Regions from separate parts of the Elstera cyanobacteriorum genome, predicted to be linked through region 3. Evidence: riboswitches for the same ligand, from Rfam matches in the RefSeq annotation. Region 3 holds a riboswitch; each other region holds the start of a gene.
What was found. Region 3 has a riboswitch for cobalamin ahead of cobW (cobalamin biosynthesis protein CobW). Riboswitches for the same ligand answer to the same signal wherever they lie in the genome.
Positions count from the first base shown of each region.

Region 1: linked by a shared signal. The riboswitch ahead of CHR90_RS15785 (energy-coupling factor ABC transporter permease) and the one ahead of cobW (cobalamin biosynthesis protein CobW) in region 3 are both predicted to bind cobalamin.
Region 2: linked by a shared signal. The riboswitch ahead of CHR90_RS08115 (TonB-dependent receptor plug domain-containing protein) and the one ahead of cobW (cobalamin biosynthesis protein CobW) in region 3 are both predicted to bind cobalamin.

Region 1 is NZ_NOXS01000034.1:169,379-172,787, reverse strand. It holds gene queC (7-cyano-7-deazaguanine synthase QueC) at 1-645, shown strand, start outside; gene CHR90_RS15795 (metal-sensing transcriptional repressor) at 715-966, shown strand; gene CHR90_RS15790 (nickel/cobalt efflux transporter) at 973-1,749, shown strand; cobalamin riboswitch at 1,781-1,992, shown strand; gene CHR90_RS15785 (energy-coupling factor ABC transporter permease) at 2,028-2,705, shown strand; gene CHR90_RS15780 (urea ABC transporter substrate-binding protein) at 2,816-3,409, shown strand, end outside.
Region 2 is NZ_NOXS01000031.1:159,996-163,404, forward strand. It holds gene CHR90_RS08115 (TonB-dependent receptor plug domain-containing protein) at 28-1,884, opposite strand; cobalamin riboswitch at 1,995-2,205, opposite strand; gene CHR90_RS19645 (hypothetical protein) at 2,233-2,526, opposite strand; gene CHR90_RS19190 (CHASE2 domain-containing protein) at 2,461-3,409, shown strand, end outside.
Region 3 is NZ_NOXS01000035.1:100,483-103,891, forward strand. It holds gene CHR90_RS19305 (DUF6414 family protein) at 1-557, shown strand, start outside; gene cobO (cob(I)yrinic acid a,c-diamide adenosyltransferase) at 582-1,196, opposite strand; cobalamin riboswitch at 1,243-1,443, shown strand; gene cobW (cobalamin biosynthesis protein CobW) at 1,560-2,591, shown strand; gene cobN (cobaltochelatase subunit CobN) at 2,595-3,409, shown strand, end outside.

The DNA of each region.
Region 1 (3,409 bases), on a different contig from region 3:
TTCGACCGGGTGGAAACCATCGGCTTCGACTATGGCCAACGCCATAAGATCGAGCTTGAGTGCCGCGCGACCATCCGCGACGAGCTGGCAGCGCAGTTTCCGCAATGGCGCGGCAAGCTGGGGCCGGATCATCTGCTCGACCTAAGCGTCGTCGGCGCCATCGGCGAGACGGCCATGACCGCCGATACCGTCATCACCTATGCCGAAAACGGGCTGCCGAATACCTTTGTGCCGGGGCGGAACATTCTGATGTTCACGGTAGCGGCGGCGCTGGCGTACCGGCGCGGGGCGCGGCATCTGGTGGGGGGGATGTGCGAGACTGATTACTCGGGCTACCCCGACTGCCGCGACGATACGATTAAGGCACTGCAAGTGGCGCTGGGCCTGGGCATGGATAAGCGCTTCGTGCTGCATACGCCGCTGATGTGGCTCGATAAGGCGGCAACCTGGAAACTGGCGGAAACCCTGGGCGGCGTCGATCTGATCGAACTGATTCGCCGCGAAAGCCATAGCTGCTATCTCGGCGACCGCACCCATCTGCACCCCTGGGGGCACGGCTGCGGCACCTGCCCGGCGTGTCAACTGCGGTCGCGCGGCTGGGAGGCCTATCGCGCCGACCCGCCCGATTTGGCGACAACCCCCTGATTGAAAGCGGCCTGCGGGCCGCTTTTCTTTTGGGCTTGAATATCCTCTCCAGGGGGATAGGATAAGGGCATGCATGCCTCGCACCCCAAAATCATCGGGCGCCTTAAGCGCGCCGATGGCCACCTGCGCGCCGTCATCACCATGATCGAGGCTGGCAAACCCTGCCTGGAGTTGGCCCAGCAGCTTCAAGCGGTGGAAGCCGCCATTGCCAAAGCGAAGAAAGAGCTGATCCAGGATCACATTTTCCACTGTTTGGACGATGCGGGCAGCAATGTCCCTGCGGCTGTCGAAGAGCTAAAGCAGCTCGCCAAATTCCTGTAGGAAGCCATGCCGGACCTCGCCCAGATCATCGTAAACGGCAGCCATACCCCGTGGCTCTACCTGCCCGCCGCCCTGCTGCTGGGGGCGCTGCACGCCGCTGAACCAGGGCATTCGAAATCGCTGATGGCGGCCTTCATCGTCGCCATTCGCGGCACGCCAAAGCAGGCGGTGCTGCTGGGAGTTTCCGCCGCCTTGGGCCATTCGCTGGTCGTCTGGGCGATTGCCCTGATCGGCCTCAGCCTCGGGGATGCGCTCATTCTGGATAAAGCCGAACCCTGGTTGTTGCTGGCATCGAGCGCGATTATCGCGGTGCTGGGCGGGCGGTTGGTCTGGGCGGCAGGGGCGCCGCACCGGCACGACCATGACCATGCGCATGACCACCACGACCATGATCACGATCACGACGCCCATGCGGCGGCCCATGCGCGCGACATCGCCGCCCGCTTTGGCGGCGCGGGGCCGGTCGGGGCCGGGCAGATCGCGTGGTTCGGTTTTACCGGCGGCCTAACCCCCTGCCCGGCCGCGATCACGGTGCTGATCGTCTGCCTGCAAGTGAAAGCCCTGGCACTCGGCGCGGGGATGGTTGCGGCGTTCAGCATCGGGCTGGCGGTTACCCTGGTCGGGATCGGCATTGCCGCTAGCCTCGGCCTGCGCCATGCCGCCGGGCGCGGCGGGCGCCTCGCGGCGTGGGCGGAGGCACTGCCGCTGATCTCCGGGCTGCTGATCCTCGTCCTAGCGCTGAATTTCGCCGTTAAAGGGCTGCGCGGCCTAGGCGTGCTGTAAGCCCGGCTTGACACTCCCGCCGTTTCCCCGTCCTGATGGCCGGGCATAGGGTGTCCTATGGCGGTCTCATCCACCGCCGGGATGAAACGGGAATGGGATTGGCGCCTGCGCCCCAACCCCAACCGCCCCCGCGACTGTATGCGGCGAGCCGCCCCGAACCGTCACTGAGCCGCAAGGCTTGGGAAGACCGGGATACGGCACCGACCCGCGAGTCAGGAGACCGGCCCTGTGCATCGTGAAACCGCAAGCCGTCGGGTGTGACGGCAGAGGAGAGTGAGATGCATATCGAACCCGGTCTGGTCGAGGGCGGGAAGCTCTGGCTTGGCTATACGACCGCCGCCGCCCTAGGCGGCTATACCGTCAAATCTGCCTGGGACGCCGTAAAAGCGCGCGGCCCGCTGTCGCCTGCGGCCCGTAGCATCCTGGCAACGGCCCTGGTGTTTTCCTTCTTTGAAATCCTGCCGCATTACCCGGTCGGCGTGTCCGAGGTTCATTTGATCCTCGGCTCCACCCTGTTCCTCATCCTTGGCGCGGCGCCGACCGCAATCGGGCTGATGTTGGGCCTGCTGATCCAAGGGCTGTTCTTCGCGCCCTTCGACCTGCCGCAATATGGGATGAATGTTACGACGCTGTTGGCGCCGCTCTTCGCGCTGCGCTATGTGGCGGGCAAGGTGATTTCGGCGGGCACCGCCTATGTCGATCTGCGCTACGCCCAAGCGCTGGCGCTATCGGCGACCTATCAGGCGGGAATCGTCGCCTGGGTAGCCTTCTGGGCCTTCTTCGGCCAAGGGGTCGCTGGCGAGACGTTAACCGCCGTCGGCAGTTTCGGCGGCGCCTATCTGCTGGTGATCGCCATCGAACCGCTGATCGATCTCGCCGTCTTGGCGGGCGCTAAGACGCTGCGGTCGCTCGCGGGAAGCGGGCTGGTCGACCGCCGGTTGTTCAACGCCGCGTAAAGGCCCCGGCCCTCATGAAACGGCGGTGTGTGCCACGGCACCCCGCCGTTTTTTATTTGCGGCCTCAACCGCCTGCCGCACAATGACAGCCGAATAAGGGTTGGGGAACGATGGTCAAGCGGCGGCGGCGCAATGGGTTCATGGTCGGGGTCTTCGTCACCGTCGTTGCGACACTGGCGGCGATGGGGGCCATCCGCATCGCGCTCGATGGGCCGCCCGCCAGCACCCGCCCGATCAAGATCGGTCTGCTGATCGCCCGCACGGGGCCGCTGTCGGTCGCCGATCGCAATGTCGAAAAAGCCCAGCGCCTCGCGATCCAGGAAATCAATACCGCCGGTGGCTTGCTCGGGCGCCCGCTGGAGGCCGTGACCGCCGATACGATGTCGGACAATGCCGTCGCCCTGGCCGAAGTGCAGCGCCTGCTGGGGCGGGAGAAGGTTCCGGCCATTTTCGGCTGCGCCACCTCCGGCTGCCGCAAAAGCGTCCGCCCGCTGATCGAAGCCGCCGACGCCGGGTTGATCTACCCCTATCCGACCGAGGGGATCGAGGAGTCGCCGAACATCCTCTATCTCGGCTCCGCCCCCAACCAGCAGATCATCCCGGTGATCAAATGGTCGATGGATACGCTGGGGCGCCGCATTTTTATCGTCGGTCTCGATGGGGTGAATGCGCGGATCGCCGCCCGGCTGGTGCGCTTGCAAACC
Region 2 (3,409 bases), on a different contig from region 3:
GCGCCCCTAACGGGTTCGTCCGGTTGATCAAAACTCCGCCTTCACCCCAGCGAAGACCGACCGGCCCGGCGCGCGGTAGCGGGCGGATTCGCGGCCATCGGCATCGAAGAGATTATCGGCGCGCAGGTAGATTTGCGCCCAGGGCATCACCTGATAGGCCGTGCGCGCATCGAAAATCAGCCCCGGCGGGATTTTATCGCTGGAGAAGCTATTGTCGTTCTGCTCGGTCACGAAGCGCATGGCCCCGCCGACCTGCCATTTTTCGGTGACGGCGTAATCGGCGGTCAGGTTCACCGTATGCTTCGGGCGGCGCGGTAGGCGCTGGTCAGTGCTAGCGTCTTCGGCTTCGAGATAGGTGTAATTGGCGGCGAGGCTGAGATCGCTCAGCGGCTTCCACGTCACGCCAAATTCAGCCCCGCGCATGGTGGCGCGGCCGATGTTGGTATAGCCAAGGCCCTGATACTGAATAAGGTTGCGGTAGCGGGTATGGAAGACCCCGGCTGAGACGGTCAGCGTCTTGCCGATCTCTTGCTCGATCCCGGCATCGAAACCCTTGTTGGTTTCAAGGTCGAGGGCGCGGTTGCCGTAGAGCGGATCGAAGCGCTGGAACAGCGTCGGCGCCTTGGCGCCCGTGCCATAGCTCGCGCGCAGCGTGGTTCCGGTGCTGGCGATGCGATAGGCACCGGTCAGCCGGTAGGTGCCTTTGCCGCCGAAACTTTCCACATCGTCGTAGCGCCCACCGAGGGTGACGGTGAAGGCTTCCGTCGCCTTCCACTTATATTGCCCGAAGACGCTGTTGGTATCCTGGCTGAAGCGCGGCCCGGCCTTGCCGTTGGTCGTCGTGCGCGCTTTGTCGGTGCGGGTGGATAGGCCGCCGGTCAGAACATCCTGGCCGAACAGCGTCAGATTGCCCTGATACTCGGCGCCATAGGTCTGCCCCTCGTAGCGCGAGGTGCGATAGAAGCCCAAGGGTTCGTCGTAATCCCGGTCGGTATCGCTGGCGGTCAACGATAGGATATTCTCGAACCGGCCATCGAGCAGCGTGGCCGTACCGTCGACCCGCCCGAAGAGCTTCTTCGAGGTGGCGACCGCCGGACCGTCGCGGGTGGCGCTGGGGTCGAAGTCCGATTCAAGGTGCTGATAGCCGCCCGAAACGCCCAGGCGGAAGGTCTCGTTGAAGCGATAACCCCCGCGCCCGGTGATGCTGGCCTGCTCCGCCCCATCTTTTTCTGGCCCGGCATAAATGCGGGAAAAGCCCTTGGTTTGGCTATGAGCGGCGGTCAGGGCGTAATCGAACCCATCCTGCGCGCCGGAAATCCCGGCCTGCTGGCGGAACGTTTGATAGCTGCCTGCTTCGGTCATTGCCGTAATCTTGGCGGGACCGCGCCCTTTTTTGGTGATGATATTGACGACGCCGCCCATCGCATCATTGCCATACAGCGCCGACTGCGGGCCGCGCAGCACTTCGATCCGCTCTACACTATCGGCGGTCAGCCCGGCGAAATCATAGGCGGCGCTGGCGTCGGCGGCATCGTTGACGCGCACGCCGTCGATCAGCACCAGCACTTGCCCAACGTCGGAACCGCGAATGCGCAGATTGGACGTGGCGCCGAACCCGCCGTTGCGGGCTACCGACACGCCGGGGGCGCGCTTCAGCAGGTCCAGCACCTCCACCGATCCGCGCTTTTCCATCTCGCTTGGGGTGATGACGGTCACCGCGCTGCCGGTTTCGGCGCTGCGGCTGGGCAGGCGCTGGGCGGTCACATTCACCGGCTCCAGAACCGTGACGCTGTCGGCGGGTGGCGTGCCGATCCCCTGGCCCCAGGCGGGCAGGGTCAGAGCAGCGAGGGCGGTGGTGATTAGGGCGCGATAGGTCGGTCGCATCGGGTATCCTCGGTCCAAAGCAATTGAACCCCGCACCCGGAAGGGGCGCGAGGGGCGCAATCGCATAACGGGGAAACCGTCCCTGCCGTACACCCCGACGACCGGTCGCGACACGCACGCAAGGTTCGGCAGGTCTCCTGGCTGACACGTCATCGCCGCGCCCCCTCTTCCCAGCGTTGCGGCCAGTGAGGTTTCCCGAAAAACGGGCGGGGGCGGCTCGGTGCCTACAGTTGCGGGGGCAGCCCGGCTTCGGCCCTTATGGGCCTGTCCCGGTTCCCTTTTCACGCCCGGTTAGGGGCGACCGATCCCGGGCGCAACGCTAGTCAGGCCGGGCGGGGGCGTCAAGCCTCACAAAACTGCGGCAAATTCGCGGCGATTCCCGTACAAGAAAGAACAACCGAAACCAAAGGGCGGCGGGCGATGCAGCAGCAGGCGGCGAATACCATCGAAAAGGAAGCGCCCGATGGCGGCGCCAACGATAATCGCCCAACCGTGCGCCGCCGGGCGGCCAAGGCGCTGAAAGCCGTTTTCGGCAAAGGCCGCTGGCTGGCGCTGGTGGCGTTGGTTGGGCTGGTGGTGTTGCGGGGATTTGATCCCGCACCGGTAGAAATCTTGCGGCTTAAGGGGTTCGATGCCTACCAAGTGCTGAAGCCCCGCCAGTCAGATGAGCAGTTGGTAACGGTTGTTGATCTCGATGAGGACAGCCTCGCTGAAATCGGCCAATGGCCTTGGTCGCGCGGGGTTATCGCCGATATGGTCCTAAAGCTCCAAGCGGCAGGCGCCGCTGCAATTGGGTTCGATATTGTCTTTGCCGAAGCAGATCGTTTATCACCAAAGCAGATGGCCGAGGCGTTGCCTAAGGGCATGGGCAGTCTGGTAGCGCAGTTGCGGGAACTGCCAGATACGGATGCTGTTTTGGCAGAGGCCCTTGGTGAAACAAATTCTGTTCTTGGGCAAACGACATCCTCTGATGCCCGCGGGCTTGATCGTGTAGCGCCTGCACAAGTGGCCATCATACAGGCTAGCCCTCTTCCATTTTTGGACAATTTTCCAGGGCTAATTCCTAATATTCCTGTGCTAGAGCAGCGCGCGCAGGGGCGGGGTTTATTTACATATACGGCCGATGGGGATAATGTTGTTCGGCGTATACCGGCGTTTATCAATGTTGGCGGTAAACCATTTCCTACGCTATCAATGGAAATGATCCGGGTTGCCGCCGGTCTAAATACCTATGCTGTTCGAACTAATGCGGTTTTAGGTATTGAGCAGATCGGGATTCAGGTTCCGGGGCAACCGACACTCGTTGTACCTACGGATGCTCGCGCTAACCTTTGGCCTCACTACGCTATCAAGACTGACGCCCGCTATCTTTCCGCGCGTGAAGTTGTTAAAGGAACTTTTGATCCCAAGCGCGTCGATGGCAAACTTGTGATCTTCGGGGCGTCCGCATCTGGGCTCCGAGATCTGCGAACAACGCCCGTAGATAAAGATATTCCAGGGGTTGAAGTGCATGCACAGCTTCTTG
Region 3 (3,409 bases):
ACGCCATCTTAAAGCCAATAGATTTTTTTAATATAATAGAAATAACAAAAGTTTCCGCACCAATAATAGCTCAGATAATTAAAAATTTTGGAACAAAATTGAATAAGAATTTTTTTGACCCGAATATGATGAAAGAACTACCCAAATACGAAGAAATTATTCTAAAAATACTATCTGAGATTGAAGAAGATTACTTAAGGTCCGGCCTCTTAGAAATGATAATGGTATCCCCTATAGATGGAAGACAAATAGGCGTTGTAGATATTGATGTAAGTGATGCCGATGCACGCTCTATAAAAGCAAAATTAACAGACGGACACTTTAAGATAATAGGTCGCGTCTACAGACATATCCCAGAGGGGGATAAATTAAGTATAGTTCAAAGAACAATAATATCAACAATTCAAATTACACTGGAAAAATTACTCGGAGAAAGTTCAAGCGGCATAAAATATCGTGAAAGTATGGCGAAAATGAAAGAAGTAGCAGAAAAAGGATGCCAGTTTTACATCGATGGCCCAGCCTTCAGAGTTATCGCCATGTCAGTTTGCATATAAAATAACAAAAAACTTGACTTTTCCCTAAAACTCAATCCCCGCCTGGGCCTTCACCCCGGCTTTGAAAGGATGCTTCACCAGCGTCATTTCCGTCACAAGATCAGCCACGTCGATCAACTCCGGTTTGGCATTGCGCCCGGTCAGCACCACGGTGAGGTCCGGGCGTTTTGCGGCCAGCGCGGCCAGCACGGCGGCGAGATCAAGGTAATCGTAGCGCAGGGCGATATTGATTTCGTCCAGCACGATCAACCGATAGGCGGGATCAGCCATCAGCGCTTGCGCTTCCGCCCAGGCCGCCGCCGCCGCCGCCATATCGCGCGCCTTATCCTGGGTTTCCCAAGTAAACCCCTCCCCCATCGCGCGCCACGTCACGTGATCGGGGAAGGCCACCGCCAGCGCCCGCTGTTCGCCCGTATCCCAGGCGCCCTTGATGAACTGAACGACGCCGATCTTCCAACCGTGGCCAAGGGCACGCAGGATCAACCCGAACGCCGCCGTGGATTTGCCTTTCCCGGCGCCGGTATGGACCATAATAAGGCCCTTTTCGATGGTCTTCGACGCCACCTCGGCGTCTTGCACCGCTTTGCGCTTTTGCATTTTCAGCGTGTGACGCTCGGCGTCCGCCGTATCGAGGCTCATGGCAAGGCTCCCCCCGCAAAGATTTGACAAGCTCCGGGGCCGGTGTCACTCCTAGGCCCAAGACGGTGCGGCGCGAGCCGCACAATAGGGAATCCGGGTGCGGGCCGAAAGGCCCAAGGCCCGAGCTGCCCCCGCAACTGTAAGCGGCGAGCGGTCTTCCACACAGCCACTGGGGTCGCCCCCCGGGAAGGCGGAAGCACCGCAGCGACCCGCAAGCCAGGAGACCTGCCGTCGAAGCAACCGTTTGCCGCGGGCGGGGTGTCCCGATGGCAAGCCCGGAGGATCTGTCCACCGGGAGCGTCCGGGCATCGTCCGGCGTGCGGTTTTGTCGGGCACCCGCTTTTTGGTTTGCGACCCGATCCTATGACCTCTCTTCGTAAAACGCCTGTTACCATCGTCACCGGCTTCCTGGGCGCCGGCAAAACCACGCTGATCCGGCACTTGCTGGAGAACGCGGGCAATCGCCGCCTTGCGCTGATCATCAACGAGTTCGGCGATCTTGGCATCGATGCCGAAATTCTGAAGGGCTGCGGCATTGAAAGCTGCCCCGAGGACAATATCGTCGAACTTGCCAACGGCTGCCTATGCTGCACGGTCGCCGATGATTTCGCCCCGGCCATCGAAGCGCTGCTGGCCCGCCCGGACGCGCCGGAGCATATCGTCATCGAAACCTCCGGCCTCGCTTTGCCGAAACCGCTGGTAAAAGCCTTCGATTGGCCAGAGCTGCGTGCCCGCCTGACCGTTGACGGCGTGGTCGCGGTCATCGACGGCGCCGCTGTGGCGGAGGGGCGCTTTGCCGACGATCCCGACAAACTAGCCGCCCAGCGCGCCGCCGACCCGTCCCTAGATCACGATAACCCGCTGGAAGAGGTCTACGAAGACCAGCTTCTCTGCGCCGATCTGATTCTGCTGAACAAGACTGACCTGATGGACCCGGCAGCGCAGGAAACCGTTGCCGCCGACATCGCCGCCACGGTGCCGCGTGCCGTAAAAATCCTGCTCACCAGTGGCGGTAAGATCGATCCGGCGGTTCTGCTGGGGCTGCACGCAGCGGCAGAAGACGATCTCGCCGCCCGCCCGTCGCACCATGACGCCGAAGACGGCCATGATCACGACGATTGGGACAGTTTTGTCCTTGATCTTCCGGCCATCGACGCCCCCGGCCCCTTCGTCGCCAAACTCGCGGCCTTGGCGGACCAGTTCGACATTATCCGCCTCAAGGGCTTTGCCGAGGTAACGGGTAAACCGATGCGCCTGCTGGTCCAAGGCGTCGGCACCCGGCTTCAGCAGGGGTTCGACCGGCCCTGGAAAGCCGGGGAGGCGCGCGGCACCCGGCTTGTCGTCATCGGTCAGAAGGGGCTGGATCGGGCCGCGATCGAAGCCGCCCTGCGCTAAACCATGCACCTGCTCGCCACTGTCTCCCGCAGCCTCGACGATCTATCGGCGGCGGTGGACCTTGACCAGACCCCGGCGGATTGGCTGTTTCTGTCCTTCTCCGACAGCGACCTAACGGCCCTCGCCGCCGCCTATGCGGACGGTCCGGCGCGGGTGGCGGGCAGGCTGGCGCCGCTGGCCCAGCTTCGGCATCCCTATTCGGTCGATCTCTATCTCGAAAAAACCGCCCGCCACGCCAAGGTGATCCTCGTCCGCCTGCTCGGGGGCCTCGACTATTGGCGGTATGGGGCGGAAGAACTGGCCCAAATGGCGCGACGGCAGGGGATTGCACTGGCGATCCTACCCGGCGATGCCATCGCCGACCCGCGCTTGACCGCGCTCTCGACCGTCCCGCCCACAGTGACGGCGCGCCTGTGGGACTATTTCCAGACCGGCGGGCCTGTGAACATGGAACAGGTACTGGACTGGATCGACGCCGGGTGCCGGGGCGAAACCCTGCCCCTGCTACCGCCCGCCCCCCTGCCCGATTTCGGGCGCTTCGATCCGGCCTGCCACCCCGCCCCGCCGGGCGCGGCGCGGGCCGCCTTAGTCTTCTACCGCTCGCACGCGACGGCGGGCGATACTCAGCCGATCCTGGCCTTGGCGGCAGCGCTGGCCCACCGGGGCTTTGGCGTCGAAACCCTTTTCGTCAGCAGTTTGAAGGCGCCGGAGGCTGCGGCCGCCCTACGCCACCACCTCACCGAGAGCGCCCCCGCAATCATCCTCAACGCCACCAATTTTTCGGCCCGGCAGGGGGCGGACGGCAGCCCGCTGGATGC